Regions from separate parts of the Paenibacillus sp. YAE3 genome, predicted to be linked through region 2. Evidence: riboswitches for the same ligand, from Rfam matches in the RefSeq annotation. Region 2 holds a riboswitch; the other holds the start of a gene.
The links. A riboswitch is a leader RNA that binds a small molecule or an ion and turns the genes downstream of it on or off. The one in region 2 is predicted to bind ZMP and ZTP.
Positions count from the first base shown of each region.

Region 1: it holds a riboswitch for ZMP and ZTP, as region 2 does, so the genes downstream of both, rpiB (ribose 5-phosphate isomerase B) here and AC27KL_RS04725 (bifunctional 5,10-methylenetetrahydrofolate dehydrogenase/5,10-methenyltetrahydrofolate cyclohydrolase) in region 2, are expected to answer to the same signal.

Region 1 covers NZ_BAAIYF010000012.1:154,324-169,313, forward strand. Annotated here, with positions in the region: gene AC27KL_RS21870 (F0F1 ATP synthase subunit delta) at 1-527, opposite strand, end outside; gene atpF (F0F1 ATP synthase subunit B) at 524-1,012, opposite strand; gene atpE (F0F1 ATP synthase subunit C) at 1,142-1,366, opposite strand; gene atpB (F0F1 ATP synthase subunit A) at 1,450-2,253, opposite strand; gene AC27KL_RS21890 (ATP synthase subunit I) at 2,285-2,662, opposite strand; gene AC27KL_RS21895 (AtpZ/AtpI family protein) at 2,655-2,909, opposite strand; gene wecB (non-hydrolyzing UDP-N-acetylglucosamine 2-epimerase) at 3,088-4,248, opposite strand; gene upp (uracil phosphoribosyltransferase) at 4,269-4,898, opposite strand; gene glyA (serine hydroxymethyltransferase) at 5,186-6,433, opposite strand; gene AC27KL_RS21915 (TIGR01440 family protein) at 6,503-7,111, opposite strand; gene rpiB (ribose 5-phosphate isomerase B) at 7,124-7,579, opposite strand; ZMP/ZTP riboswitch at 7,735-7,817, opposite strand; gene AC27KL_RS21925 (low molecular weight protein arginine phosphatase) at 7,990-8,577, opposite strand; gene AC27KL_RS21930 (manganese efflux pump MntP) at 8,619-9,179, opposite strand; gene AC27KL_RS21935 (L-threonylcarbamoyladenylate synthase) at 9,265-10,401, opposite strand; gene spoIIR (stage II sporulation protein R) at 10,655-11,401, opposite strand; gene AC27KL_RS21945 (FtsW/RodA/SpoVE family cell cycle protein) at 11,562-12,746, opposite strand; gene AC27KL_RS21950 (FtsW/RodA/SpoVE family cell cycle protein) at 12,842-14,071, opposite strand; gene prmC (peptide chain release factor N(5)-glutamine methyltransferase) at 14,160-14,990, opposite strand, start outside.
Region 2 covers NZ_BAAIYF010000002.1:411,009-425,998, forward strand. Annotated here, with positions in the region: gene AC27KL_RS04690 (glutamate-5-semialdehyde dehydrogenase) at 1-439, shown strand, start outside; gene proC (pyrroline-5-carboxylate reductase) at 496-1,356, shown strand; partial or broken gene AC27KL_RS04700 (2,3-diketo-5-methylthiopentyl-1-phosphate enolase) at 1,353-2,567, shown strand; gene AC27KL_RS04705 (2-hydroxy-3-keto-5-methylthiopentenyl-1-phosphate phosphatase) at 2,574-3,251, shown strand; gene AC27KL_RS04710 (methylthioribulose 1-phosphate dehydratase) at 3,255-3,932, shown strand; gene AC27KL_RS04715 (histidine phosphatase family protein) at 4,507-5,118, opposite strand; gene AC27KL_RS04720 (cyclodeaminase/cyclohydrolase family protein) at 5,411-6,049, opposite strand; gene AC27KL_RS04725 (bifunctional 5,10-methylenetetrahydrofolate dehydrogenase/5,10-methenyltetrahydrofolate cyclohydrolase) at 6,053-6,907, opposite strand; ZMP/ZTP riboswitch at 6,971-7,051, opposite strand; gene AC27KL_RS04730 (GNAT family N-acetyltransferase) at 7,091-7,681, opposite strand; gene AC27KL_RS04735 (AraC family transcriptional regulator) at 7,731-8,642, opposite strand; gene AC27KL_RS04740 (Rrf2 family transcriptional regulator) at 8,882-9,301, shown strand; gene AC27KL_RS04745 (SDR family oxidoreductase) at 9,410-10,267, shown strand; gene AC27KL_RS04750 (RDD family protein) at 10,714-11,118, opposite strand; gene AC27KL_RS04755 (phosphotransferase) at 11,199-12,179, opposite strand; gene AC27KL_RS04760 (hypothetical protein) at 12,475-12,798, opposite strand; gene AC27KL_RS04765 (DUF779 domain-containing protein) at 13,086-13,463, opposite strand; gene adh (aldehyde dehydrogenase) at 13,480-14,990, opposite strand, start outside.

The sequences.
Region 1 (14,990 bases), on a different contig from region 2:
GACTTTTCAAGCCGTTCCAGCTTCCCTGCCAGACTTCCGTCATACAGCTTGTCGCCGATGATGACTTTTACGCCGCCGAGCAGGCTTTTATCGATCACGTTCGTCACGCGGATTTTTTTGTTGGCCAAAGCTCCAAATTGTGCAGCAACGGTCCCTTTTTCCTGCTCACTCAGCGGATAAGTGGAGTACACTGTCGCATCCGCAATTCCGAGGCTTTCACCTTCGATCCGGATATAGCTTTCCAGAAGATCCGGGAGGATATCAGCTCTGCCCCGCTCAATGAGCAGTTCTACGGTATTGATGACCGGCTGGGATACTTTTTCTTGAAGGGCTTTTTTCAGCACATCCAGTTTTACTGTCACGGAAATGTTGGGTGTAGAGATAAACTGCTGCACGTCGTTGTCTTGCGCGATGGCTTCCACGACGGCTTTCAGCTCCTGCTCCACTTCCAGCGTCTTCTGCTGCCCTGCAGCCACTTCAAACAGCGCCTTTGCGTAACGCTTGGCTGCTATCGTTTCCCGGCTCATGGTCTGCCCCCTACCTCTTTAAGGTATTGGTCCACCAGTTCTTCCTGCACGCCTTCGCTGCTGACTTCCTTCTCAAGCAGCTTGGAAGCGATCTTCACGGAAACGGCGCCCACTTCGTTGCGCAGTTCCTGAACCGCCTTGTTCTTTTCGCTGGCGATATCGCGGACGGCTTCTTCCTTGATGCGCGCCGCTTCTTCCTTCGCCTGCGCCATCAACTGGTCGGCCTGCTTGCTGCTCGTTTGTTTGGATTGTTCGATAATCTCGTATGCTTCCTTGCGAGCCGCCTCGAGGGCTTTCTTCTGCTCCTCTACGTAAGCGACTGCCTGATCGCGGGTTTGCGCAGCTTCGTTCATCTGCGACAACACCAGCTCACGGCGTTTTTCCATGATGGAAAAGAGCGGTCCGAAAGCATACTTGTTGAGAAGCAGGTACAAAATCACAAATGCGATCAACGCGAGTATAAAAGACGGGATGTTAATACTCAATCTTAGTCACTCCTTTCCGGTGCACGTGCACTGCCGTTCACTCTCGTTTACGAAAGACCATAATTCTCACGGCTAAAAAGAAGGCGCGGATGGCCGTGGCCTTCCCCGCCAAACCCTGCTTGTGTTAAATTAAGCTCCTGCGTAGAACAAGAACGCGAGTACGACACCGATGATTGGAAGTGCTTCGACCAGACCAACACCGATAAACATCGTCGTTTGCAGAGTGGATTTTGCTTCTGGTTGACGAGCGATCCCTTCAACCGTTTTAGATACGATCAAACCGTTACCGATACCTGCGCCAAGCGCGCCCAAACCTACTGCGATAGCAGCTGCCAAAAATGCCCAAACTCCCATTTGTAAATCCTCCTTAGAGATGTGTATTTTGTTTGTATTTATGTTGAGTTAAGTGAAGCCTTACTCCAAGCTTAACTTTGAAGCTAATGTTCGTCATGCGACTCGATCATTTGCGAGATGTACACCATTGTCAGGATCGTAAATACGAAGGCCTGGATTGCGCCGACGAAAATACTGAATCCTTGCCATACCACGAGTCCGAGCGCCGAAGCCACCCAGCCCGCCGCGCCAAGCGCAGTCAGTTTCAGCAATACCGAAATGAGCACCTCGCCCGCAAAGATGTTACCGAATAGACGCATGCCCTGCGTGAGCAGTTTCGCGAACTGTTCGATGACGTTGATCGGGAAGAAGAACCAGTATGGCTGAAAATAGTGTTTGAAATAATTCTTCGTATTTTTCGTGATGCCGAGGAAATGCGACAACAGGAAAACGATCAACGCGAGCGCCATCGTCACGGAAGCGTCGGCCGTCGGGGATTTCCACCAAGCGACTCCAACTTCCTCCAGTTCCGGATTTTTCTCGAAGGCCTCTTTTACGGAGACGATCTCCTTGCCGAAAATGTGCGCATGTTCTGTGCCGTGATAGTCGGTTACGATACCAAACGGCAAGCCCAGCAAGTTCGCTACGAAGATAAACATGATGAAAGTGAGACCAAGGGACAGAAAATGCTTCCCTTTTTTCCAGTCCATCGTGCTTGAAATCAGATTTTGAACGAATTCAACTGCCCATTCCATGAAGTTTTGCAATTTGCCCGGATTTTCGACAGACAAATTTCGAGTTGCCAGTTTCGCGATGACAAACACGATCACGCAGGTCACAATGAGCATGAGAACGATGGAAAGGTCAATTGGAATGCCGCCCAATTCAATAATCGGTGATTCATGCATATTTTTCTCACCCCTTTCTCAGTTGAGCAATCTACTCTTCTTTGCGAGACAATCGAATTCCTATAAATAAGAGAAGGAACTGCGATAAGATCAGGGTAGCTGCGACCGCGTACAAATTAAACGTTTCCGGCTTCTGATAGGCGAGTATGACGGCCAGCACGCTTACCGCTGCGCGGGTCAAGAACCCCATGTTCACTCTTTTGCTTTCTCCGTTTGCGACCGCATCGGTCACCTTCTGCACCTTATAGCCCAGATAGAAGCTATTCAGCAGGCTGACGGTAGCGCCAAGCACCATCCCGAGCGCAATGCTCTTGTAATCGGGAAAGAAAGCAGCACCCAAAAAGCATAGGGCAAGAAAATAAAGCGTGGTTCTGGTCAATACCCTGCGGTATTTCCATATTTCATTCATCACTTTCCCCCAGGACTGCCTTGGTGATTATAAAAACGCTTACGCCGCCGATAAGGAGTCCGAATAGAACGCCGAAAGCGATCCAAAGTCCGGGCCCTCCCAAGATCTTGTCCAGCCAGGAGCCTAAATAAAAGCCCCCTAAAGTACACGCTGCCAGATCAATTCCGATTGCGCTTGCAAGTCCGATATATTTCATTGGGGTTGCAACGTTTTTATTGGTTTTACGCGGCTTTTCAGGTTTACTCACTATAGTCCACCCTCATAATCCCTGTTCATTTTACTGAATGTCACAAGAGTTTGTCAATTGAGCGGATTCATGTCATTTTTGTCCGAAACTATGAAAATCATCACAGCAAAACGCCGCAAAACCGTGCAAACCGTACAGTTTAACTGTATGCTGTACTCTTTGCCTCAAGAATGTTGGTTCAACTTTCCTTTGTGAACATTCTGTGAAATTGTTCCGGACGTTCTTTTCGGATGCCAAAATGATGCAAAATCGCTTGAACGATCCGCTCCGACGCCTTGCCGTCCCCGTAAGGATTCGCCGCCTTGCTCATCGATTCGTAAAGCGCCTGGTCGGTCAGCAGCGTTTTGGTGCGCTCGTACACTTTTTCCTCGTCCGTGCCCACCAGCTCGAGCGTTCCTGCCTCAATGCCCTCGGGACGTTCGGTCGTATCGCGGAGCACGAGAACCGGCACGCCAAAAGAAGGTGCTTCTTCCTGAAGCCCGCCCGAGTCCGTCAGGATCAGATGGGTATGAGGATAGAAGTTGTGCAGGTCCACCACGTCCAGCGGGTCGATCAGCTTGATTCGCGGATGGCCGCCGAGGATGGCGTGGGCCGGCTCCTTCACCGCGGGGCTCAGATGCACCGGATAGCAAATCGCGACGTCCTCGAATTCGTCGGCAATGCGTTTGACCGCACGGAAAATGTTCATATGGGGTTCCCCTTGCGATTCGCGGCGGTGCGCCGTCATCAGGATCAGCCTTTTGCCTGCCGCCCATTCCAGCACCGGGTGCGTGTAATCCGGCTGTACCGTATATTGAAACACATCGGTAACGGTGTTGCCTGTGACATAAATGCTTGATTCGTTTTTGTTCTCCCGTTTCAGGTTGTCCGCGGACCAATCCGTCGGCGAAAAATGAAGATCCGCGAGGATGCCGGTCAATTGGCGGTTCATCTCTTCCGGATACGGGGACAGCTTGTTCCAAGTCCGGAGTCCCGCCTCCACGTGCCCTACTTGGATTTTTTGCAGGAATGCCGCATAGCTGGCCAGGAAAGTCGTCAGCGTGTCGCCATGCACCAGCACGATGTCCGGCTGCGCTTCGCGAAGCACGGGCTCGAGCCCCTCCAGCACGCGGATGGTAATTTCGTTCAGCGTTTGCCGGTCCTTCATGACATCGAGATCGTAATCCGGCTTGATTTTGAACACGTCAAGCACCTGATCCAGCATCTGGCGATGCTGGGCGGTCACGCAGACCACCGATTCGATATGCTCGGGGTGTTTTTCCAGCTCCAAAATGAGCGGAGCCATCTTGATTGCTTCCGGACGCACGCCAAAAATCGTCATCACTTTTATTTTAGACATGAACTCTAACCTCTTTTCGCTTACTTGGTTCCGAACAGGCGGTCGCCGGCATCGCCGAGGCCCGGCACGATATATCCATGGTCGTCCAATTTTTCGTCGAGGGCCGCCACGTAAATGTCTACGTCCGGGTGAGCTTCCTGCACCGCTTTGACGCCTTCAGGTGCAGCGATCAGATTCATCATTTTGATCTGGGTGCAGCCGCGTTTTTTGAGCACGTCGATCGCCGCGATCGCGGAACCGCCCGTTGCCAGCATCGGGTCGATGACGATCAGCTCGCGCTCCGTTACGTCGGTAGGCAGCTTGGTGTAGTATTCGACGGGCTGCAGCGTTTCGGGATCGCGGAACAAGCCGACATGGCCCACCTTCGCCGCGGGAATGAGCTTCAAAACCCCGTCAAGCATGCCAAGGCCCGCACGCAGGATCGGAATGAGTCCGAGCATGCGTCCGGCAAGCACCTTGCCGTCGACCTCGGCGACAGGCGTCTGGACCTTCACCGTTTCAAGCGGAACCTCGCGCGTAATTTCATAAGCCATCAAAGAAGCAACCTCGTCAACAAGTTCACGGAAATCTTTTGTGTTTGTCCGCACATCACGGATAAAAGTCAGCTTGTGTTGAATTAAAGGGTGATCGCAAATCACCAGTTTTCCCATTGTATTGTCCCTCCGGTAATCGTAAGTCTAAGTGCTGCCAGTGCCGGTTTGCCATGTGCAAAGACGTCTAGGTACACAAATCTTGTTTATTATATCATTCCCTGAAATGAAATTGCACCACGTTTCACATGTTTATTTTCGCCCCAAGCCGCGGAAGATTAAACCTTTTGTGACAAGGGCTGCAATCCGGAAACCGTTTGGCCGGCCGGAGGGTATTGATGCGGCATGCACAAAAAAAGGGCCGGAGGCCAAGCCTCCAGCCCTTTCAGGTTCAAGTAGGATGCGAATTAATAGTTGAGTTCCGGATACAGCGGATATTGGTCCGTCAATTCCTTCACCAGGGCAGCCGCTTTGGACAGGACGGTTTCGTCCTGAGGCTGCTTCAGCGTCATGGCGATGATTTTGCCGATTTTCTCCATGGCGGCCTCGTCCATGCCGCGCGAAGTGGCGGCTGGCGTGCCGATCCGGATGCCGCTTGTGACGAACGGGCTGGTAGGGTCGAAAGGAATCGCGTTTTTGTTCACGGTAATGCCGATGGAATCCAGCACCTTCTCGGCGTCTTTACCCGTGATGTTCACGCTGCGGGTATCCACCAGCATCAAGTGGTTGTCAGTACCGCCGGATACGATGTTCAGGCCTTCGCCGATCAGCGTTTCGGCCAAAACTTTGGCGTTTTTCACGACGTTTTGGGCATAGGTTTTGAACGAAGGATCAAGCGCTTCGCCAAGCGCCACCGCTTTGGACGCGATGACGTGCATCAAAGGACCGCCCTGGGTGCCAGGGAATACCGCTTTGTCGATGGCCTGCGCCCACGGCTGTTTGCACAGAATCATGCCGCCGCGCGGACCGCGAAGCGTTTTATGCGTCGTTGTCGTGACGAATTGGGCATGAGGCACCGGACTCGGGTGAACGCCCGCGGCAACCAGGCCGGCGATATGCGCCATGTCGACCATGAACAACGCGCCCACGTCGTTTGCGATCGAAGCGAACGCTTCGAAATCGATCGTGCGCGGATACGCGCTGGCGCCGGCAACGATCAAACGCGGACGGTGTTTGAACGCGGCTTTGCGCACTTCGTCGTAATCGATCAGGAAGTTGTCTTCGCGAACGCCGTAAGCGACGAAGTTATACAAAAGGCCGGAGGCGTTAACCGGGCTGCCGTGCGTCAAATGTCCGCCGTGGGCCAGGTTCATGCCGAGCACCGTGTCGCCGGGTTTAATCGCGGCAAGATATACCGCCATGTTCGCTTGTGCGCCGGAATGCGGCTGCACGTTGACGTGTTCGGCGCCGAACAGCTGCTTTGCGCGGTCGCGGGCGATATCCTCGACGATATCTACGCGCTCGCATCCGCCGTAATAACGTTTGCCCGGATAACCTTCCGCATATTTGTTCGTGAGGACGGAGCCCATGGCCTCCATCACCGCTTCGCTGACAATATTTTCGGAAGCGATCAGCTCGATGTTGCTGCGCTGCCGCTTCAGCTCCAAATTCATCGCATCCAATACCGCTGGGTCTGCTTTACGCAATTGATCCATCTTCTTGTTCCTCCCTTAAAATAAACTTTCCTATTTTTTTGCGCATGAACGCTGTCCAATCCCCGACGTTTAATCGCAAGCGGAGGCGTTGCCTGTATCCTGCCCGGGCGAGATGCGGTACACCGCACGCTCGCCGCCGATCAGCTTCGGCCGGGTGAAGGCGGTATTCACGCGCGCTTCCCCCACATATCGAAGCTTGGTGCGGTAAGGCACGGCCACGCGCCGCAAATGCATCCCGATCAATGTTTCTCCGATGTCGATCCCCGCATCCGCTTCGATCGTTTCGGCCAAACACGGCTCCTTCATGGAGCGGTATGCCGCGCTGGCCATGGAACCTCCGGCCTTCGGCACCGGTACGGCCGCCACTTCGGTCAGCCGCAAAGCGGCAAGAAGGGAACGCTCCACGACAAGCGCCCGGTTCAAATGCTCGCAGCACTGGAACGCGAGCTCGAAACCGAACTCGAGGCTGACTTCCCGGATGCCTTCCAGCAGCTCCTGCGCCACTTCAAGCGCCCCCGAGGTGCCGATCCGCCGGCCCGCCACTTCGCTCGTGCTGGTTCCGACCACGACGACCTTGCCGGGGCCAAGCCCGGCCGCTTCCGCCAGTTCGCGCAAAATAGCCGACACTTGCTCTTTTAGCGAAACTTCCGCCGGAATGCCTTGTTCGGAAAATTCCATGCGAATACCTCCCTAACGCTGCAGATAACGGTCCTCGATCGCTTTGATTTTGCCGACGCGCTGCGTATGGCGCTCTCCGCTGCTGAACGGCGTATCGAGCCAGATTTTCGCGATTTCCTGCGCCAGGCCGGGGCCGATGACCCGCTCGCCCATCGCCAGCACGTTCGAATCGTTGTGCTCCCGGGTCGCTTTGGCGGAAAATACGTCATGCACCAGCGCGCAGCGAATTCCCGGAACCTTGTTGGCCGCGATGCTCATGCCGATCCCCGTACCGCAAATCAGAATGCCGCGATCAGCCTCACCCGAGGCAACCTGCTCGCATACAGGCAGGGCATAGTCCGGATAATCCACGGAGTCAGCGCAGCTGCACCCCACGTCCACGACCTCGTGGCCCATTTCCTGAATAACGGCGATGATGTCTTCTTTCAAACGCACTCCCGCGTGATCTGTTCCCACAGCAATCTTCATGTTTCGAAAAACCTCCCTGAATGTCGTGCTTTTGTGACTTCTTGTACATTATACCCTATTTCAAAGCCACAAGATGAAAATACCTTCATGGGGATGCCTGCAAAATCCTCCCTATGAATACAAAAAAGAGCAGTCCGCGGATAACCGCAGAATTGCTCTTTTGCCCAGGCGACCGGCCGTATCATCCGGTGCTCCATCGTGGTTTCATCCACAGTTGTCGCCAGTTACACCGGATCCAAGGTTTTTCACAACCATCATAAATCATTAGACGGCGAAAAGCAAGCAATTTCGGTCCTTGCTCCGCCTGCCGGAGGCGCACCGAGGTAACGTGCAGCCTGGGCCGCTGTCTCCCTTGAAGAGGTTCGTTGACGCGCCCCGGATCAAAACCGAAACCGATCCCCATGCTTTGCTTACGATGCGCGATAAGCTTCCAGCTTATCCAGCAAACGTTCGATCGCGGCCCGGATTTCGGCCGCGGCCAAATCATAATCCTCCCGGGATCCCCCGAACGGGTCGGAAATATCGAAGCTCGGCACGCGCTGCTGGATTTCGATCAAGCGTTCCCGCTCCGCATCGGTCAGCTCCTGTCCGAGCGAGCGTTTGACCTCCCAGGTCGCGTAAAGGCCGTCCAGCTCTTTCAGGTCGTTCAGCACGCCTTCGTCGTCTTCCACGTATTCCTTCAGCGTGAACACTTTGTCCGCCGCATGCGGAAAGTTGCGGATGACCTGCTGCTTATGGCTTTGGGTCAGCGTAAGGATCAAGTCGGACCAATCGACCGCTTCCGGCTTCAACGATTTCGAAGTCAGGCGGTCGTCGATCTCATGGTCGCGCAAAACCGCCTCCGCATGCCGCGACATCGACATGCCGTCCATGGCCGCGACGCCGGCGGAACGGGCTTCCACGTCGATGCCGCGATCCTTGGCCATTTTGCGGAGAAGGGCTTCCGCCATCGGGCTGCGGCACGTGTTCCCTGTACACACAAACAAGATATGCTTCACGTCTATCGCACCTCCCGGATTGTTCTTTGGCGATTATTGTATCAAAAGATAAAGGCGAGGCCAAATGCCAGCAGGATCACGCCTCCCAGCGCCTCCCCGAAATCCCCCAGGTTGCGGCTTGCCCTCCGGCCCAGCAGGAGTCCCATGACCGACATCGCCCCGCCGCTGATGCCGAAGGCAAGCACGGTGACGATCAAATTGCTCTGGAACATCCCGAGCGACAGCCCGACGGAAAAGGAATCCACGCTGACGCTTAAGGCGAACAACAACATGCCCGGCAGCGACCGGTGGTCGATCATCCGGGTCTCTCCGCTTTTGAAAGAGCCGAATACCATGTGAACGCCGAGCAGGATGAGCAGTCCCCCGGCAACGTAGTCGGCCACCTGTCCAAGCAGGGAGCTCATGTATTGTCCGGTATACATGCCGATCAGGGGCATCAGGATATGAAACAAGCCGATCAGCACGCTGATCTTCAGCACGTGCAGCAGGCGAATCCCTTTCATGCCGATTCCGATCCCCAGGGAAAATGCGTCCATTCCAAGTGCCGCGGCCATCATCAGGATCGCGATCAGCTGACCCAAACCGGCGGGTGTCTCCAACATTCCCATTCCTCCATGTCCGTTAGGTTCTTGTACAACCATATGCGGACAGGTGGACAATCATGACTTGTACGTTGTTCCGGACAGGCTACCGATCGGCCCCCTCAAGCCTGACGACGTCCTGTCCCGCCGCCTTGCGGAGGCGGTTCATGATCGCCGCGCCGATACCGTCTTCCGGGCAAGCCTCGGATAAAATAAAGCCGATTCCCTTTTCGTCCATGCGGCGCAGGGCGGCATACAGGCGATGCGCAGCCGCGCTCAAATCGGACAAACTCCCCAGCGATTCGACGCAATCGGCCTGATAGCGGCCGATATGCTCCTCGAACGCAAGAACCCCGGTCCGTTCGCCGCGGGCAGCGGCTTCCCGCAAGTGGCGGTCAATCCAATCGGACACTTCGGACGCCGAAGGTCCCGTGACGATGCGGAGCGAGCCCTTGGGAGCATAATGCGTATATTTCATTCCGGGAGCTCTCGGCGCCTGGACAGGCTCGCTTCCGGACTCCGGCAGAAGCGCCGGATCCAAACGCGCAGGCGCTCCCGCCGCCTGCGACAGCTGCTCCAGCGTCACGCCGCCCGGCCGAAGGACGGTCACGATGCTGTCCTCCGCCACGTGAACGACGGTCGACTCGACGCCGACGCCGGTCGCGCCGCCGTCGACGATGCCGCCGATGGCGCCGGCAAGATCCTCCAGCACGTGGCCGGCCAGCGTCGGGCTCGGCCGTCCCGAGCGGTTCGCGCTCGGCGCCGCCACGGGACAGCCGGATTCTTCGATGAGCGCCAGCGCGACCGGATGATCCGGCATCCGAATCCCGACCGTGTCCAGTCCCGCGGTCACGCGGTCCGAAAGCGCGCCGGGCCGTACCGGCAGCACGATCGTGAGCGGTCCCGGCCAAAAGGCTTCCATCAGCCGCTGCGCCGCCGGGCTAACTTCCTTCACCAGCCCATCCAGCTGATCCTTCCGCGATATATGTACGATCAGCGGATTATCCGACGGTCTGCCTTTCGCCCTGAATACCGCTTCAACCGCCGCTGTGGAACGGGCGTCGGCGCCAAGGCCGTATACCGTTTCGGTCGGAAAAGCGACCACGCCTCCTTCCCGAAGAATGGCCGCCGCCGGTTTAAGCGCTTCTTTCAGCCGGCCGGGCTCGGAGAGAAGCTCCGGACCGATACGCCAATAAGGCGTGGCCGATGTCCCCGAAACCGTCCCATGATCTGTTCGTTCCATGTTTATCCCTGTCTTTCTGTCTGGTGTTCGTCCCAATATTTAAAAAGACCCAAATTCGAACCACGGCTTTGCCTCAGGCTTTTCAGCCGATCAGCGACCCGTCGAGCAGCACCCTAACGCGCATATGCCGTGATTATGAAGTTGAGCCGTTTGACCGATAAAATGGTTTATCCATTCCTTATCTTATCACACCTGAAACGATGGTTGTATCTCCCGCCCGGGCCGCCGTCCGGAAAACGCCGGATGCGGAATGTTAAAACAAGGCCTTGAACCAGCTGAAGATCCCTTCAAGCATGTCCCAGAGAAAAAAGCGGACTTCCGGTTCGGATGCTTTGACCGGCGCTTGATCTGCTGCTTTTGCGGTTTGGCTTCCCGGCTCTCCCGGGCTGTAGGACGTTTTTTTCGTTTTGCCCGACAGCTCTTTGGACGATTCCGCTTTCGCCGCAGCGGGTTTTGCCGCCGCGTCGCCGCTTCCTGCATCGATGAAGCAAAGCGGCGGGAACAGCACGCACCACCAGTTCTGGCCTTTGCCTTCGCCCAGCGTAATCCGCAGCGCTTCATAGTTTCCCGCAGGATACACGGTGCCCCCGTACAATTTCGTCGGGAAAGGCACAACGCCGAGTTCCACGCGGTAACCGTAGCCGATTCCCCGCTCTTCCAGCTCTCTGCCTACCAAGTCATGAAGCTCGGGCAAATGTTCGCGGATCGTTGCGCGAGCCGCCTCCAGACTTTGCGGATCCTCCAAATCCTGTACCCAGGCATCCATTTGCTCCACCACCGCATCCCGGATTTGCCGTTTGACGAGCTGGTCGTCCGGATGATCGGAATTGGCCAGGATGCGCAGCCGGATCGATTCCCCCGGAATCGGCCCGCCGGCGACGGCGGCGTCGGTTTTTTGCGCTTCCCAAGTCATGGCGAGCATCAATAAGATACAAAAAATAATGGCGGTATTCTTCACCAAAGACCGGAGACGGTCTTCTTTTTCGTTATGATTCCACATGCCGTTCATGCCCCCTCTATCAAATCCTGCTATGATACTGACCAGTATGGCCGGAAATGATAGAGTCTAAACCTGGAATCTATGAATCTAGCGAAATCGTACAAAAGACCGTTCTCCCATTACCTTGTTAAGGTCAGGGAAAACGGTCCACTTGTCCGTGTCAAGCCTGTTTGGTGGCCGCAGCTTTCTGCGGGGCCGGGGCGAAAATATCCTCGCTCACCTCGTGGCCGTGTACGCGCACGCTCATCACGATGCCGATGCTGGCCATATTGATGAGCAGCGACGTACCGCCGTAGCTGATAAACGGCAGCGTAATCCCCGTCAGCGGCATGAGTCCGATAAAGGCGCCAATGTTTTCGAAAATCTGGTAAAGCATCATCGACACGACCCCGACGATCAGCAGCGGCCCCGCCCGGTCCCGGCATTCGAGGCAAATCAGGATCATGCGGTGAATCAATATGAAATACAGCAGCAGAACGACCGACGACCCGACAAACCCGAACTCCTCCGCGATTTCCACGAAAATCGAGTCGGAATACGTGTAAGGCACGCGGCCGGACTGGACCGACGTCCCCTGCATGTACCCTTCGCCCATCATGCCGCCGGAAGCGATGGCAAGTTTGGCGTTTTTCGTATGGTACGAGGCTTTGGCCGTCGCTTTGTCCGGAACCAGCCAAGGGTCGATCCGTTCCGTCCAATGTTCCCGTCCGATGTCTTTCAAGAATTTTTCGATGTTGTCATGAAAGTGAATATAAGAGAAAATCCCGCCGACGGCGACCGCTCCCAAAATAATGAGGGCCAGAAACGCATGCAGGAACTTGATGTTCCCAACCCACAGCAGCCCGAGCAAAATGAGCACATAGCTGAGCGCGTTCCCAAGGTCGTTTTGGATCATGACCAGCGCAAACGGAATAAAGGTCAGCCCCCCGATCGGCAGCACGTCCCTCCATAGGGAAAGCTTGGGTTTGGGCCTTTTCATCAACAAATACGTCAGGAATATGATCAAAATAAGCTTGAACAGCTCGGCCGGCTGCAGGCTGAATCCTCCGAATTTGAACCAGCCCTGGGCCCCGTTCACGTCCGATCCCAAAAAGTTGACCGCGACCAATAACGCGTTGCCGAACAAATAAATATATAACGCATACTTGACGAGCAACTTATAATCCAGTAACACCAGCCCGAAAAAAACGACAAAAGCCAAGATGTAATACTGGAGCATTTTGATGTGGGAGCCTGCGAACTTGGTATCCGTAGTAACGCTGTATATTGCCATGATGCTGACGCCCATGAAAATCATAAGTATAAAGACGACGACGTAATCCACTTTTTTCAGCTTTTGAAGCATCTGCTATCCCCCTGATGCGGGCCTCTCCCGCCCTTCTTGCCGTGATCCTTGCCGAAAACTCACTGTACTATTGTAATGGAATAGCAGCCCCATATTCAATTCCTGTTAAATCCATCGCGAAGACGCCGGAGCAAACGGCCGTACCGGCCGCCTTTCTCCATGCTTTCCGGAAGCGGAAACGGCTCTTCCTCCTCTTGCCCATGAATCCGGATGCTCATAACCACCCCGATGCTCACCATATTGATGACCAGCGAGGTCCCCCCGTAACTGATAAAAGGGAGCGTGATCCCGGTCAGCGGCATCAGGCCGATAAAAGCCCCGATGTTGACGAATATCTGATAAACGAACATCGCGATGATGCCCGTGATCAAATACGGCCCGGCCCGATCGCGGCAATCGGCCGCGATCAGCACCATCCGGTGGATCAGGATAAAATAAAGCAGCAGCAGCACCGACGAGCCGATAAAGCCGTATTCCTCGGCGATCTGCACGAAAATCGAGTCGGCATAAGCCAGCGGCACGCGCTCCGATTGAATCGTCGTGCCTTTCATGTACCCTTTGCCTTCGATGCCTCCCGAACCGATGGCCAGCTTGGCGTTGTACGTCTGCCAGCTGACGTCGCGGGAGGCCAGATCCGGCACCAGCCACGGGTCGAAACGGGCGATCCAGTGTTTTTTGCCGAGATCTTCGCTAATGAGCTTGACCGCCTTGTCATGATAATGGATGTAAGCCTGAATGCCTCCGAAAATCGCGGCAGAGGCGATCGCCAGCGCGATAAACGCATGCGAATATTTGATGTTGCCGACCCACAGCAGCCCCGCCAAAATGACCATGTAGCTGAGGGCGTTGCCCAGGTCGTTCTGCAGCATCACCAGCGCCCAGGGAACCAGCGTGACAAGGCCGAGCGGGACCACGTCCCGCCAGAACAGCAGTTTGTTTTTGCGCTTGCGGACCAGCAGGAAGGAAATGAAAATGGTGAGAAACAGTTTGAACAATTCCGCCGGCTGCAGGCTGAGTCCGCCCGGAAGCGTGATCCACCCTTTGGCCCCGTAATATTCGTTGCCGAATAACAGCACCAGCACGAGCAGCATCAGGCCGAACAAATAGATATATAAGGCATACTTGATCAGCAGCTTGTAGCTGATCAGCGAGAAACTCAAAAAAGCCGCGAATCCGACCACGTAATAAACGGCCATTCGCTCCGAATAATGTCCGATTTTGGGCCTGCCGGCCGTGACGCTGTAGATGGAAAGCAAGCTGAACGCCATCAACGCAAGCAGGATGAAAATGATGGACATGTCCATGCGTTTGAATTTCTGCAGCATGCGGCATCCTCCAATATGTTTTGGATTTGGCGAAATTCCCCAAGCCTCAATACCTCTATTGTAGTTTAAACCGGATGCAAAGAAAAATTTACCTCAGGCGCTGCATGTTGGAGACGCCGATCACGTGGCGCTCGATGCCGGCGAGGTCAGGGACGATGATGATTTCGTCCCAATGGCCGGCGGCGCGAAGGAGCTGCGCGACTTCGCGGGCCTGCCCCTGCCCGAGCTCGAAGGCGATGAGCCGGGGCGGGGCCTGGAGCAGCGTCAGCTGCTCCATCATGAGGCGGTACGGCGCGAGTCCGTCCGTGCCGCCGTCAAGTGCGGTACGCGGCTCGTGGTCGCGCACCTCCCGCTGCAGGCCGGCAATGTCGGCCGCAGGAATGTACGGCGGGTTGGACACCAGAATGTCCAACCATTCCCCCGCAAACGGTTCAAGCAGGTTGCCTTCCAGGAAGGCAACCTGCGCGCCGTTTGCGGCGGCGTTGCGCGCGGCCACCTGCAGCGCGCTTGCCGAGATGTCGCTGGCACGGACATGCCAGCGCGGGGCGTGCAGCGCCAGCGTGACCGCGATGGCGCCGCTGCCCGTGCCGATGTCGGCGCACTCGAGCCGCCGCTCGGCGCCGTTTTTGCCCGATGCCCCTTCAACGGAGGCATCGGGTCCGCCTGGAGCGCCGCTTCGCGCGGCGCCCTCCGGCCATAAACGTCCGGCCTGCGCCAGCACGGCCTCCACGAGCAGCTCCGTTTCCGGCCGCGGTATGAGCACGGCCGGCGTTACCTCAAACGGGATGCCGTAAAATTCCTGCATCCCGATAATGTATTGCGCCGGCTCCCCGGCCCCGCGGCGCGACACCGCGCGCTCCCAAGCTTCGCGGCGCTCCGCCGGGAACGGCTCGGGCAGCGCCATGTAATAGGCGGCCCC
Region 2 (14,990 bases):
TCGGCTGGCCCCTCTCGCGGAGGCGCTGCGGCAAGCGGGCGTGGAAATCCGCGGCTGCGAACGAACGCTGAAGCTGGTGCCGTGGGCCGTGCCCGCAACGGAACAGGATTTTGCCACCGAATATAACGACTATATTTTGAACATCAAAACGGTGGATACGCTCGATGAGGCGATGGACCACATTTCCCGTTACGGCACCAAGCATTCCGAATGCATCGTGACGGAAAACGAAGAACATGCCCGCCGGTTTTTGCAGGAGGTTGACGCGGCGGCGGTTTACCACAATGCGTCCACCCGCTTTACGGACGGCTTCGAATTCGGCTTCGGCGCGGAAATCGGCATCAGCACGCAAAAGCTGCATGCCCGCGGTCCGATGGGACTTCCTGCGCTGACTTCAACGAAATACGTCATTCACGGCAGCGGCCAAATTCGCGGCTAATCCCGCGGCTTTGGTCCGGCTGCCCATTCGATACACCGCAGGGAGGATGATATAACATGAGTCAACAGCAAGCGATGATCGCGGAACCTATTACCTTTTACGGCGCCGGATCGATGGCCGAAGCCATCGTCCGGGGGCTGATCCACAAATCGGTGGTGCAGGCTGCCGACATTACGATGCTTAACCGCAGCAATACCCGCCGCCTGGATGAGCTTCAGCAGAAATACGGCGTGAATGTCAGCAACGATGCGGAGGCGCTGCCCCGGATATTGCAAAATGCGCCGGTTATCGTCCTTGCGATGAAACCGAAGGACGCGGCGGAGGCGCTTAAACAATTGGGGCCGCTGCTCTCCGACGACACGCTGATCGTATCGGTCATCGCGGGTCTTACGATCCGCACCATGCAGGATTTGCTAGGCCGCAAACAGCCGGTGGCCCGCACGATGCCGAATACGTCCAGCTCCATCGGCCTCGGGTCGACGGGCATCGCCTACTCCAAGGAAATCACCGACAAGCAGCGCCAAACCGTCATGACGCTGTTCGGCGCGGTCGGCACCGTCACGATCGTCGAAGAAGAAAAACTCGAAATTCTGACCGGGATTTCAGGCAGCGGACCGGCCTACATCTATTACATGATGGAAGCGATGATGGCCGCCGGCATCCGCGGAGGGCTTACGCCTCAGCAATGCCGCGAACTGACAGTGCAGACCGTGCTTGGCGCCGCCCGCATGGTGCAGGTGACCGGCGAAGAACCGGCCGCATTGAGAGCAAAGGTCACCTCGCCGAACGGCTCGACGCAAGCCGCGCTGGAAGTCCTCGATAAAGGCGACTTCTTCGAGACGGTCATCGCTGCGGTCGCCCGCTGCGCGGAACGTTCAAGGGAAATGGGAGCTGCATTGAAGGAGGGAATTTCATGAGTTATTGCACGGCCACATACCGCTTGTACGACGACAAAGCGGATTTTCGCAAAAAAGCAGAGTCCATCGCCGTCGGCATGACCGTCGGCAGCTGGACGGAGCTTCCGCAAGCCAAACGCGAGTCGATGCAAAAACATCTCGGCCAGGTGCTGAACGTCAAAGTCCATGAACCGGAAGGCGCAAAACCGGGTGAACGTTACGCCGACGTAACGATCGCCTATCCGGACGTCAACTTCAGCAAGGACATTCCGGCGCTGCTCGTCACCGTTTTCGGCAAAATCTCGATGGACGGGCGGATCAAGCTGAACCGTCTCGGGTTTTCGGACGAATATCTCTCGGCCTTCCCCGGTCCGAAGTTCGGCATTGGGGGCATTCGCGATTTGCTGGGCGTTCACGACCGCCCGCTGCTCATGAGCATTTTCAAATCCGTCATTGGGCTCGACATGAACGAGCTCCGGGACCAATTCGTCAAGCAGGCCCTCGGCGGCGTCGACCTGATCAAGGACGACGAAATCCTGTTTGAAAACGAACTGACGCCGATCGAAAAACGTGTCGAGGTCTGCCTGAAAGCCGCAGAGGAAGCCAGCCGCGCGACGGGCAAAAAACTGCTGTACGCCGCCAATTTGACGGGCCATACCTCAAACCTCAAATCCCAGGCGCTTAAAGCGATCAACGCCGGCGCCAACGCTCTCCTTTTCAACGTGCTGTCGTATGGATACGACGTCCTGCATGAGCTGAGTTCCGATCCGGAAATTACCGTGCCGATTGCCGCGCATCCGGCCTTGGCCGGCGCTTTTTATCCTTCTCCCCACTACGGCATTTCCGCCTCGGTGCTGCTCGGGCAATTGATGCGCCTGGCCGGCGCGGACCTGGTCCTGTTCCCTTCGCCTTACGGGTCGGTGACGATGCCGCGCGAAGAAAACATGGCGATCCGCGACGAACTGCTGACGGACGGGCTGCCGGTCAAAGCGAGCATGCCGGTGCCTTCCGCGGGCATCCATCCGGGACTCGTCCCGCTCATTTTGCGCGACTTCGGCCAGGACGTCGTGGTCAATGCCGGCGGCGGCATTCACGGGCATCCGATGGGGACCGAAGCCGGCGGACGCGCTTTCGTGCAGGCGATCGAAGCCGCGCAGCGTTCCGTTCGCCTGGCCGATTACGCGGAAGACGGCCATCCCGAGCTGAAGGCAGCCCTTGAAGCTTGGGGGGGGAGAACGATGAAATCAGGCAAAAAAACCGTCATTTTTTGCGATTTCGACGGGACGATTACCCTTTCGGACAACATCGTCGCCATCATGAAAGAGTTCAAGCCCGAAGGCTATGAGGCGATCATGCAGCGGACCGTCAACCAAGAAATTTCACTGCGCGAAGGCGTCGGTGCCATGTTTGCCCTCCTCCCTTCCGGCAAAAAGGAAGAAATCGTCGATTTCGTCGTGAGCCGCGCAGGCATCCGCGAAGGATTTCGCGAGTTTCTCGGCTACGTGAAGCAGGAAGGCATCGATTTTTACGTCACCAGCGGCGGCATGGATTTTTTCATCGACCCGCTGCTGGCGCCGTTCGACATCCCAAGCGGCCATATTTTCTGCAACAGTGCGGACTTCAGCGGGGACCATATCGAAATATTGTGGCCGCATCCATGCCAGGAGCCGTGCCGGAACGGCTGCGGCATGTGCAAGACGACGGTCATGCGCCGTTTTCCGGAGGACCGGTACGAACGGATTCTGATCGGGGACAGCCTGACGGATTTCGAAGGAGCCAAAATCGCCGATTTGGTGTACTCCCGCTCCATCCTGACCGACAAGTGCGCCGAGCTCGGCGTCAAGCACGTACCATTCCAAGACTTTTTCGATATCATGAACGATATGAAGCAGAAACGACAACAGGGGGTGCGGTAATTTATGACGTTTGCGAACATCAGCCTGGAGCATAAACAGCAAGCGCTGGACGAGCTCCGGCAAATCAAGCAGCAGTTCGCGGCCAAAAACTGGTTTCCGGGAACCAGCGGCAATCTGTCCGTCCGCGTCGGCGAATTCGATCCGGAGCAGTTTTATTTTGCAATCACCGCCAGCGGCAAAGACAAATCCGTAAGCACGCCGGAGGACTTCCTGTTCGTGGACAAAAGCGGCCGGGCCGCCGAAACGACCAGACTGAAGCCCAGCGCGGAAACCCAGATCCACTGCGAAATTTACCGCCTGACCGGTTGCGGCGCCGTGTTTCACGTCCACACGGTTTTCAACAACCTGATCAGCGAATGGTTCGGCGATCAAGGCGCAGTGCCGGCCCAAGGCATCGAATTGATCAAGGCTTTTAACATTTGGGAGGAAAACGCGGCCATTTCCATCCCGGTGCTGCCCAACTTCGCCCATATTCCGTCGATCGCCGAACGCGTCGAAGACGTGCTGAACCCGAACGTGCCTGGCATTCTGCTGCGCAACCACGGCATCTACGCCTGGGGGCAAAACGCGTTTGAAGCGAAAAAACATCTGGAAGCGTTTGAATTCATTTTCGAATATTTGTACCGCAGCATCCTGCTGAAAAACAGCGTGCCTCAGGTCAACGCCGACGGCCGCCGTTGACAGCGAAATGAAGAAAACCGTCCCGCCTCGTGAACCGTGGCCCGAAAGACGGACACTTTGAACAAAAGTGCCCTTGCCCCGGCCGCTACTCATCGGTTCATGTCGGGACGGTTTTTTCTATAAAACCGCTAAGTCCATTTCCAGCGCCATCATCGCTATTCCGGATTTCCTTGCATCTGCGCTTCGGTCAGCGACCCCTTGTCTTCGGCAGCGCTCAACTCCTTGACCTGTTGGCCTCATGCTGGTCTAAGCTTGGAAACGCCTCTTTTACTGACATGAACCATAAACTCAGGCCACCGTTAGCCCCCTGCCGAGTAAGAAAAAAGGGACTTCCCGGCGGTTCGGTTCGTCCCCTTTGATGTCCGTATATTAAATCTCTTTTAGCAGGCGATTTGCCCGTTGAACGCTTTTGCCAATCTGTAAGAATTTTTAATGCCCAACCAACCTTGCGATTTACGTACATATTTTCATTCAAGACCGATTCATAGTAACTTCCGGGTCCGACCGCTATTTTTCCTGTTCAAAAACAAAAACACCGGCGGATTGCCGGTTGTTAAATATCGCCGATTTTAAGTTAGCGGACTGATTTCAAATGATCGACGGATGCAAAGTCCGCGATGGCATAAGTCCCGCATTCATATATAAGCGTCGTAATGGAGCATTCGGGAATCAACTCGCTTTGGACGGCAGCGAAATTCGGATGCCAAACCTCCAAAGCTTCTTCGGAAAAGGCATGCACCAAAAAGTCGGTGATCAGCCCTCCATGCGTGACCAATACAATTTGACTTTCAGCGGCGTGCTCCGCGGCCAGTTCCGATAATAAGGAGTTTAACCGCTCCCCCGCTTGCTTCGCCGAATCCCCGACGGGCGGCAAATATTCCGGATCACGCGTACACCGCTCCCACATGGCGACAAACGCTTCAAAACTTTGTCCGGGCAAATCCCCCCAATTCGCGCGCTCCCTCAAACGACTGTCCACGCGGACGGCCGATGCTGTCGCTTGGGCAATGCATCCTGCGGTCTCTTGCGCCCTTCGAAGCGGGCTGGAATAGACGGCTGAGATTGGCAAATGGCAAAAACGGCCGGCCGTCGCTTGAGCTTGCAGCACGCCCTTAGGGGTGAGCGGAACGTCCCCGACGGCTTTTTCTTTTATGGCATGCCGTACCAGAAAAAAAGTTGTGCCCATTGACGAACCACCTGTCGATTGAATTCCGTGCGCCATGAGACGTCTTAACTAAACGTATGTGGAATATCCCGTTTTTTTGCCATCCTCAAGCACGAAATTTCGAAAATTCCTTGTTTCGGTCCGTTTTCGCTATGCCGGTGCGCTAGCAGCTTCCCAGTACAGCCTCCCGGCAATGCACGTTCAAGCCTCGTTACCAGGGCCGGCACGCCGCTTCAAGCTAGTGGGCCGCGGCAGCTTGGCTTCCGGATGGATTCGAGCAACGACCTGCTCCCGCAAGCCTGCGATCGATCGGTTACGCCAGCCTCTCCCGGATCCGCTCCAACACTTGATTTTTCAGCTCCGCCGACCGCGCCGAAAGCTCCGCCCCCGTGTCCTGGAACGTGGCTCGCACGCCGGCATCCTTGATGCTGCCAAGATTAATCTCGACGGTGATCCAAGCCGATTGAACCGCCGCGTCGAGCATGAACAAGGCGATGCCGAGATCGGAAATGACGTTTTTATTGACTTGTTCGGTGACCGATGCCAAGGCGGCCATGACTTCCAGGCAACGTTTCATGAGATGCAGGGGCACGGAAGCCGCCTGCACCGCCGCTTGCTGCAAAGCGATGGAGCGCTGCCGCTTTTCCTCCTCCGATGCTTTGGGGAGCCCAAGCGCGGCCATGTAACCGTTAAAGGATTCGATGTCCTTTTTCAAAAAGGTTTCGGCTTCGGTCATTGCGTCCTGCATCAGCTTCACGATTTCCGCCATTTGTTCCCGCACCTGCTCAAACTTCGGTCCGCTCGTAATGTTCGCCACCATGGAGCCCATGGACGCCCCCAGGGCCGCAGCCAATGCCGCAACGCTTCCCCCGCCCGGCGTCGGCGCACTGGAAGCGGCCGAATGCAAAAATTCGCGGATCGGCTGATCAAATACGTGATTCTGTCCGTTCATGCGCTACACCTCTTTCGATGGCTGCTGCAGCCGGATGGCATGCAACAAATTTTCGAACAACAGAACGGTCGTTAACGTCCCCACCCCGCCCGGTACAGGCGTTACCGCTTTGGCCGCTTCCACTGCTTCGGGAACCGCGTCTCCCACGATGCCGCTCGGCGTTTCGGAAATGCCGGCATCGATCACGACCAGCTCGGGATGCAGCATATCGGCCGTAATCAGCCCGGCGCAGCCGGTGGCGGTCATCAAAATATCCGCGCCCGCGATATGTTTGGCGAGATTTTGCGTGTAATAATGGCAAACGGTGACGGTCGCGTTTTCGCGGAGCAGCATCTGCATCAAAGGTCTTCCGACGGTTTCCCCGTGCCCGACCAGCACCACGTTTTTCCCTTGCAGCGAAAACCCGAAATGTTTCACGATCCGAATGCATGCCTGCGGCGTCGCCGGATAAATGCCGGTTGCCCCCGTCATGCAGGCCAGCTTGTTCGCCGATGAAATGCCGTCGACGTCTTTTTCCGGTGCAATGGCGTCGCAGCAGGTTTGCAGGCGGATATGTTTGGGGAGCGGCAGCTCCAGCATGATGCCGTGCACGGCCGGATCTTGGTTCAATTTTTCGATTTCGTCCAGCAGGCGCTGCTCGCTCACCTCCGGCGTAAACGAAATCAGGTCGAACGCGATGCCCAGCTGTTGGGCTTTTTTCTCTTTGGCTTTCGCGTAATATGCCGATGCCGGATCGCCTTCTACCAAAATGACAGACAGCCGGGGGTGAATCCCTTTTGCCTTGAAGCGGTTCACCTCTTCGATGATCGATTCCGACACCTCGCTCGCCAGCGGTTTCGTTTTTAGCAGCATGCTCATTTCTGTCGCCTCCGATTTTGGTTTCAAACAAAAAAAAGCATTCGGAAAGGAATCCCCTCCAAATACTTTCGCCCAGGCGTACGGCTGTTATGATCCATGTGCTCCCTCGTGGTTCCCCACGTTACGCCAGTCACACACGGCTTGAAGTTATCTCTAGTATAGCACAAAATCGGCGTTGATACGTCATATTTTTGCCCATCCGGGTTCTTTCGCGGCGTCTTCCTTCAATTTGCCGTAAATTTCAAGATCGACGACCCCTTTTCCGGACCATAACGTTGCTTGTCTCAGCAACCCTTCTTTCCGGAAGCCGTTTTTGGCAAGCACCCTTTTGGAAGCTTCGTTCGGCGGCATCACTTCGGCCTGAATCCGGTTAACGAGGGCCTCCTCGAACAAAAAACGGGTGAGTATTTGCAGCGCTTCCGTCGCAATGCCTTTTCCATAATGCCGTTCCGCCAGAAAATAACCCACGGAGAGCGAATTGACCTTCTGGTTCCAATCGAACGCTTCGATGATGCCGAGCAGCTTGCCGGGTTCCTCCACCGCAAAAATGCCCCATTTGATCCGGCTTTTTTTGAGGAAATCCCGTTCGAAATGTCCGATCATGGACTTGACCGTATTTTTGTTATGCTTCGGAATGATGCCGCAGTATGTAAACACGTTGTCATTGTGATAGATTTCAAACAGTTCCTCCAAATGCTCCTCTCCGATTTTGCCTAACACGAGCCTGTCTGACGCGATCACGGGAAACCGGCCGAATGCCGCCTCGAAATTCATTTTCATTCCTCCAAGCTGCAGGCGTTCTGCCTTGCAATGTCTTTAAATTTTATTTTTTGATCGGCACGTACAAGTCCACCCTGCATTTTCCCTCCGCATCCCGCGCAGGATCGTTCTGGCAAAATTCCAGGCATGGCCGGTCGTCGGGTTCATAGCCGCTGTTCGGCAGCCAAAGGCCGAAGACGTTTTGATACGCCAACACGAATTTATCGACGGTGTCATAAAAAGGGTACACCGCATACGTGCCCCCGGACAGCGACTTAAACTGCACCTGCGGGTCCGCGGAATCCGGCGTCCAATCTTCGGGCAACGTGACGCAAGCGTCATACCGGCAGGAGTATTCGTCCACCAGCCCGGCATCATCCAGCGAAATGCCGATAAACTGCTGGCTTGGCGGCGTGATTCCCCGTTCGAAGGCCCAACGGCCAAGTTTGTCCCATGCGGCGCCCGTGTCGAGATAACTTCCCACATGGCGGACATATGCGACGTTAAGGGGGGTTAATTCTTTTATGGCGATCATCCGATCCCACGTCCTTCCTAGCAATGATCTCTTACGGTTTTCATTGTAGGCCGTTCCGGACGCGGTCTCCTCCTGCATATTGCTTGCCCATTGCGAAATATTGCTGTATTGGGTTCGTGCCTTCCGCACCTCGTTGGGCGTTGTTCCGTAGTGCTTTTTGAACAGCGCGTGATATGCCGACAGCGACTCGAACCCGCATTCGCCCGCGATCGCCAACACCGTCATATTCGTTTCCCTCAGCAGACGCACCGACTTCTCCAGCCTCTTCCGATTCAAAAACGCCACCGGCGTTACGCCCGTCATGGCCGTAAAAATGCGGGAGAAATGGTATTTTGAAAAATTCGCGGCACGGGCCAGATCTTCCAGCGTCAATTTTTGGCTGCCGTTTTCTTCGATATATCGGATCACCGAATCGATCCTGTGCTTGTATTCCTCGTTCATCACGCTCGGGTTCCCCGCCTTTTCCGGAATCTGTTACCAAAATTATACACGATGACAAGCCCTTCGGAGTACCGAATCTTCGGGGCAGGAACGCTTTGGGCATCTTTTTTCAGAAAAAAATCAGGAGCCACTTTTTTGTAGTTGTATGATAAAATCGGAACTTGTGGTGGACTGATCTACAAGTTATTGAATTTTGAATCCGGTATAACTATAATGGTTATAACAAGAGGGTGAAACAAATGAAAAAATTAAGCAGTCGTTTCTCGGTTGCAGTTCATGTTCTCTGTTTGATACATTTAAGCCCCTCGCTTTGTACTGGGGATTTCATTGCAGCGAGCGTAAAGACCAATCCAGTTATCATTCGCAATATTCTTGCCAAACTCAAAAAAGCAGGACTGCTTGATGTACGCCCAGGAGTGGGAGGAGCATTTTTGCTGAAGAACTTGGAAGAGATCACGTTGCTGGACGTATACAATGCAGTGGAAGTTATTGACAATGGTGAGTTGTTCAATATACATGCAGAACCAGATCCAAATTGTCCGATAGGAAAAAATATCGTAGCTGTTCTACGGTCAGAAATGAGAGCGGCTCAATCAGCAATGGAACAGAGGTTAGCTCAGGTTTCATTGAGACAAATAGTTACAGAATTGGGCAAATAGAATGGTGTTTTACTGAGCCATTTTTTTTGATCTCGTTATAATCAAAGTCATTATAACAATTTTGATTATAACTTGATTATAGATAAATAACGAAAGGAAAATCAGCCCATGAAGATTATTGTTACAGGAGCAACAGGTCAACTTGGAGGTCTCGTTATTCAACATTTGCTCAAAAAGGTTCCGACAAATCAAATTGTTGCAGTCGCACGCAATCTCGAAAAAGCCTCTGCGCTTGTGGAGTTTGGCATTGAAGTCCGTCAGGGAGATTATAATAACCCAGAATCTCTTCACAATGCATTTGTTGACGGAACCAAACTACTGTTTATCTCAAGTTCAGAGACTGATGATCCATTACGTGTCGTCCAACATGCCAATGTCGTAAAAGCCGCCCGAGATGCAGGTATTAAGCAAATTGCCTATACCGGCTTTGCTTTTGCCGAGGACAATCCATTCGCTCTCGTTCATATGGCTACGGAGTATGCGATTCGCACGACGAATATTCCATACACCTTCTTGCGTAACGGCGGTTATACAGAGTTTTTTGTCAATCCATCACTAAAAGCAAACGTAGAAAACGGGGCGATCATTACGAATGCCAATAAGGGAAAAGTGAATTCGGTTAGCCGTAGTGATCTGGCTCTTGCTGCCGCCACAGTTCTGACAGAGGATGGACATGAGAACAAGGAATACAACCTTGTTTCCAATTATCCTTGGAGCTTTGATGATTTGGCTGAAATTCTTTCCGAAGTTTCTGGGAAACGTGTTGTCCATCAATCGGTTTCCTTCGAAGAAGAGAAGAACATACTCGTTCGAGCAGGTATGCCGGAATCTTTTGCTGAAACCACGGCTTTTATCTATAACACAATTGCAGAGGGGAAAATGGCAAGAACGACCGATGATTTACAAAAGCTAATTGGATTTCAAACGCCTATTAAAGAGATCGTCATAAAAGCCTTGCAAGGCTAAGTCATGGACATGCAGCCCATTTTTTTGTAAGACAGAAGGTATCGCAATGGACATACTCAATCTATCTCGTTTAAAAATTTACGGTATATTGGAAAGCGAGCATGACTTACAAATACAGGTGAAGATAACATCTCCACCTTCTTCTTGTCCTCATTGTGGATGCGTAGCGACTTTTGGGAAACCTTATCCAATGTTCAAAATACCCCCTATTTATGTTCGAGATCAGGAGGAACGCAAGAATCTTGGAATGGACCTTCCCACCTTAATTGAGAAATTGGAGAAGGGCCGATTATAAGCCCTTTTCCACCACATAATCCGGATTGGTGTAAAATAAAGATCGATGTTTTTCAAGGAAACGTCCAGCGTTGTCATCATGTCGTCGGCCGCATATTTGCCCGCTATGGATTCTTGATCGGTACATTGCACGGCCAATCAAAATGATCCGTCTACGAAAACTCATCATGCACGACTTCCGTCCCGGCAATAAAATCGTGAATCGATCGCTTATCTTCCCGCAGCGCAACCATGAACGCGCTAATGATCGTGCCGATCCCAAACGTCAGGCCGTAGATGATGCCTCCAACGACATGGCGCAGCAGCATGGTTCCGATCCCGGGCGGAGAATAGTCCTGCACTTTTCTAATTTTGATGCCGCAAATCCGCTTACCCACCGTATATCCGCCCCAAAAAACAGGCACCAGCAACGAATACAAAAAGGACAATATATTGGTTACATATTCTTCATTGGGTCTTCCGCCGGTAATCAGCAAAGAAAGGATGACCAAAGGCAATCCGACGATGAGGGCATCCAACAACATCGCTCCGAGCCTAATCCAAAATCCCGCTTGCATAACTTAGCTCGCTCCTTAACGGTTTGATTGAATCATTCTTTTAAGCATATGTAAGCATCCGTTAATCGTTGCCGGATATTTTACCGATGATCCGCGTGACGGAATTCCTCAAGAAAGCCGTTAAGCCATCCTTCGCCATAATCAAGGGCCCCCGTATCCTGATGGATAAAGGCGACATCCAATCCCATCACCCAAAACCGCCTTGCCATGATAAACAACTCGATGGCTCGTTCGTCTTCGGCTGAGAAATGCCTGACCGATCGGTATCCTCTCATCAGCGAATTCCATAAGGCATCTTGCTTTTCCGGCGACTGGCGTTTCCTTGCCTTCACCTGCGCAAGATCATACGCCCTCCACCCCTTTGCAGCCCACTCGAAATCATAATGGGTGAATTGCTCTCCTTCTAGAAAGGCGTTATTGTTGCCGTGCATGTCGCCGTGGCACAGCCCCCAATCCAAACCGGATGCAGCCGCAGTTTCGATGCGTTGTTGCAATGAAACGGCAAATTCCCGCAAAAAAGGAACGGCTTGATGTTCTATCCCTATGTATTCGCAAATCCGTTTTAACGGTTGTTGAATAAGAAAATCGGTATCCAACTCAAACCGCGGCTGCTCGATGGTTACCCGGTCCATGGCGGTATGCAAGGCGGCGGCCGATTTGCCGAAGGCGTAACAGGATGCCTCGTCATCAAGCGGATGTTCAATGCCTTTCAAATAACGAAAAATGACCGCGATCCGCTCCCCCTCCGGCGTATCCAAAACAGTATACAAAGTGGAATCGTTTTTCGGGATAGGCTCTGATGCATTGGTTGTCGCATCCATCATTCCCTGGAGTTCGGTTAGTAGAGATACTTCAAAGTTCACGTCGCTTTCACTGACCTCGGAACGGTACACGCGCAAAATATAAAACCCGTCGGGAGTTTCGATCCGGTAAGTGTCATTCAAACCTCTTAACCAGAACAGGCATTGCTTCCACGGCCCGATATCATATAGGCGGCTCAAGCAATGCTCCAAATATTCGGGAGCCAATACGGAGCGTAAAGCTGTTGGTCGATTGTACATGTCCATCTCCTCGGTTTGTGATCCGGTTCAGGTAACCGGTAGTCATACCATTAGATTAACACAGCCTTTTTGCCGGCAGGCGGGAGAAAACGGTTATAGTTGAACGATCCGGGCCAAGAGCTCCGGCGGCAGTTGCCTTTTTCAAAATTTGAGCATCGCCTCTGATCGTTGCCCACGTCATCTCCACATCCCCCCAAGACTTGTTCCAGCTCTTTAAAAAAGGCCCCCCGGTACGGAAGGCCTTCTTGTGCTGCTATATTCAAAAAACCCCAACCGGGACAGGACCAAATGAGGCCTACCCGGCGTTGACTTGCGTCTGCGCTTGGTCGTCTTCCTTGACGCGGATGAAATCGGCGTGAATGTATTCCCGCGTGACCGGATCGCGCTGCACCGCTTCCAGAAGGACGGTTATAGGTCCATGATTTTCAAGATTCAGCTCGACAATCCCGTCTCCCCCGCTTCGGATCCATCTTGCGAATTCCCTTGCGGACAGGTGGATATGGACATGATTTGCACCCGAACCGAAAACGTTCGCGGGCAGCCGTCCCGAGTTCCGTAGACGTTTGAGGCCCGTCCGATTCATTGGCGTGCGCTGCAGAGCTTGAAAACATGTTTTCATTTTAACAACTCTCCTCTTATCATTGGTCATTTATGCTCTCCAAAATCAATCGTCTATTCGACTACGGATTTCGCCCCCCGTAGCTGGGGAAGCACGAGCACCATCACATCACCGCCCTTTATACATTTAATGTCATTTAAAACCGAATATGGGATAAGGCATTTCGTTCCATGGAACGAAATGCCTTATCTACCGGTAACCATATCATAGAAAACCGCTCTTGTCGACCGCTCGTCCTCTTGGATCCGGTCATGGATTGCAAGCGCTTTGCAAGCTTTGATGCCGTTTTACAAAAGCTTCAATTTTCGCTGCTCCTCTTCGGTAAAAACGCGGGAGCGGGTCAGAAATCTTTGCCCCTCCGGTCCTTCCAGCGAAAACATGCCGCCGCGGCCCGGAACCACGTCAATGATGAGCTGCGTAAATTTCCAATACTCGTATTGGGCCTTGCTCATGTAAAAAGGAGCACCCCCGATCTCTCCCATCAGCACGTCGCTGTCGCCGACGATAAATTCGCCTAATGGAAAGCACATCGGGGAACTTCCGTCGCAGCATCCCCCCGATTGATGGAACATGACCGGCCCGTGTTTCGAGCGAAGCCGTTCAATCAGTTCCAATGCGGCCTCCGTCGCAACGACCTTGCGAACTTCGCTGTCCCCTTGCGTCATCTGCGGCTCCTCAGGCTTAGAACAATCCGAGCGCTTTCGGGCTGTAACTGACTAACAGGTTTTTCGTCTGCTGATAATGGGACAGCATCATCCGATGGTTTTCTCGGCCGATGCCGGACGACTTATAACCTCCAAACGCCGCATGAGCCGGATACGCATGATAACAATTCGTCCAGACGCGGCCGGCCTGAATTTCGCGTCCGACCCGGTACGCGGTGTTGACGTCTCGCGTCCAAACGCCTGCGCCAAGCCCATAAAGCGTATCGTTTGCGATCGCAAGCGCTTCTTCCCGATCCCTGAACGTCGTCACGGCGACGACCGGTCCGAAAATTTCCTCCTGGAAAATCCTCATGTTGTTTTGCCCTTTCAAAACCGTCGGCTGGATATAGTACCCGTCCGAAAGCTCCCCAGGGATCGAAGCTCTGCCGCCGCCAATCAGGCACTCCGCGCCTTCCTGCCTGCCGATGTCGATGTAGCTGAGAATTTTCTCCATTTGTTCGGTAGAGACCTGCGCGCCGATCATGGTCGCCGGATCCAGCGGATGGCCTTGTTTGATCGAGGCGACTCGCCTCAGCGCCCGCTCCATGAATGCATCGTAAATGGATTCCTGAATCAATGCGCGGGACGGACAGGTACAAACTTCCCCTTGATTCAGCGCGAACAACGTAAAGCCCTCAAGCGCTTTATCGAAGAAAGCATCGTCCTTGTCCATGACGTCTTCAAAGAAAATATTCGGCGATTTGCCGCCGAGTTCCAGCGTCACCGGGATGAGGTTTTGCGAGGCATACTGCATGATCAGCCGCCCTGTCGTCGTTTCGCCGGTAAAAGCAACCTTGGCGATTCTGCTGTTCGATGCAAGCGGTTTGCCCGCTTCAAGCCCGAACCCGTTCACGACGTTGACGACGCCCGGCGGGATCAGGTCCCCGATCAGCTCCATAAGCACCATGATCGAAGCTGGCGTTTGCTCCGCCGGTTTCAGCACCACGCAGTTGCCTGCCGCAAGCGCGGGCGCAAGCTTCCAAGTCGCCATCAGCAGCGGAAAATTCCACGGGATGATTTGCCCGACGACCCCGAGCGGCTCATGGAAATGATAGGCCACCGTATCATCGTCGATTTGGCTGAGCGTTCCTTCCTGTGCCCGAATACAGCCGGCAAAATAACGGAAATGATCGATCGCAAGCGGCAAATCCGCTGCCAGCGTCTCCCGGACCGGTTTGCCGTTATCCCATGTTTCGGCCACCGCAAGCAGCTCGAGGTTGTCTTCGATCCGGTCCGCGATCCGGTTTAACATATTCGCACGCTCAGAAGCGGAAGTCCGTCCCCAAGCCGTTTTTGCTTCATGCGCAGCGTCGAGCGCCAGCTCGATGTCTTCCGCCGTCGAACGGGCAACCTCGCAAAACACCCGGTTGTTGACCGGCGAAACGTTTTCAAAATATTGGCCTTGAACGGGAGGAACCCATCTGCCCCCAATATAATTGTCGTAGCGTTTTTTAAACGTGACCTTCGATCCGTTTTGTCCCGGTTCAG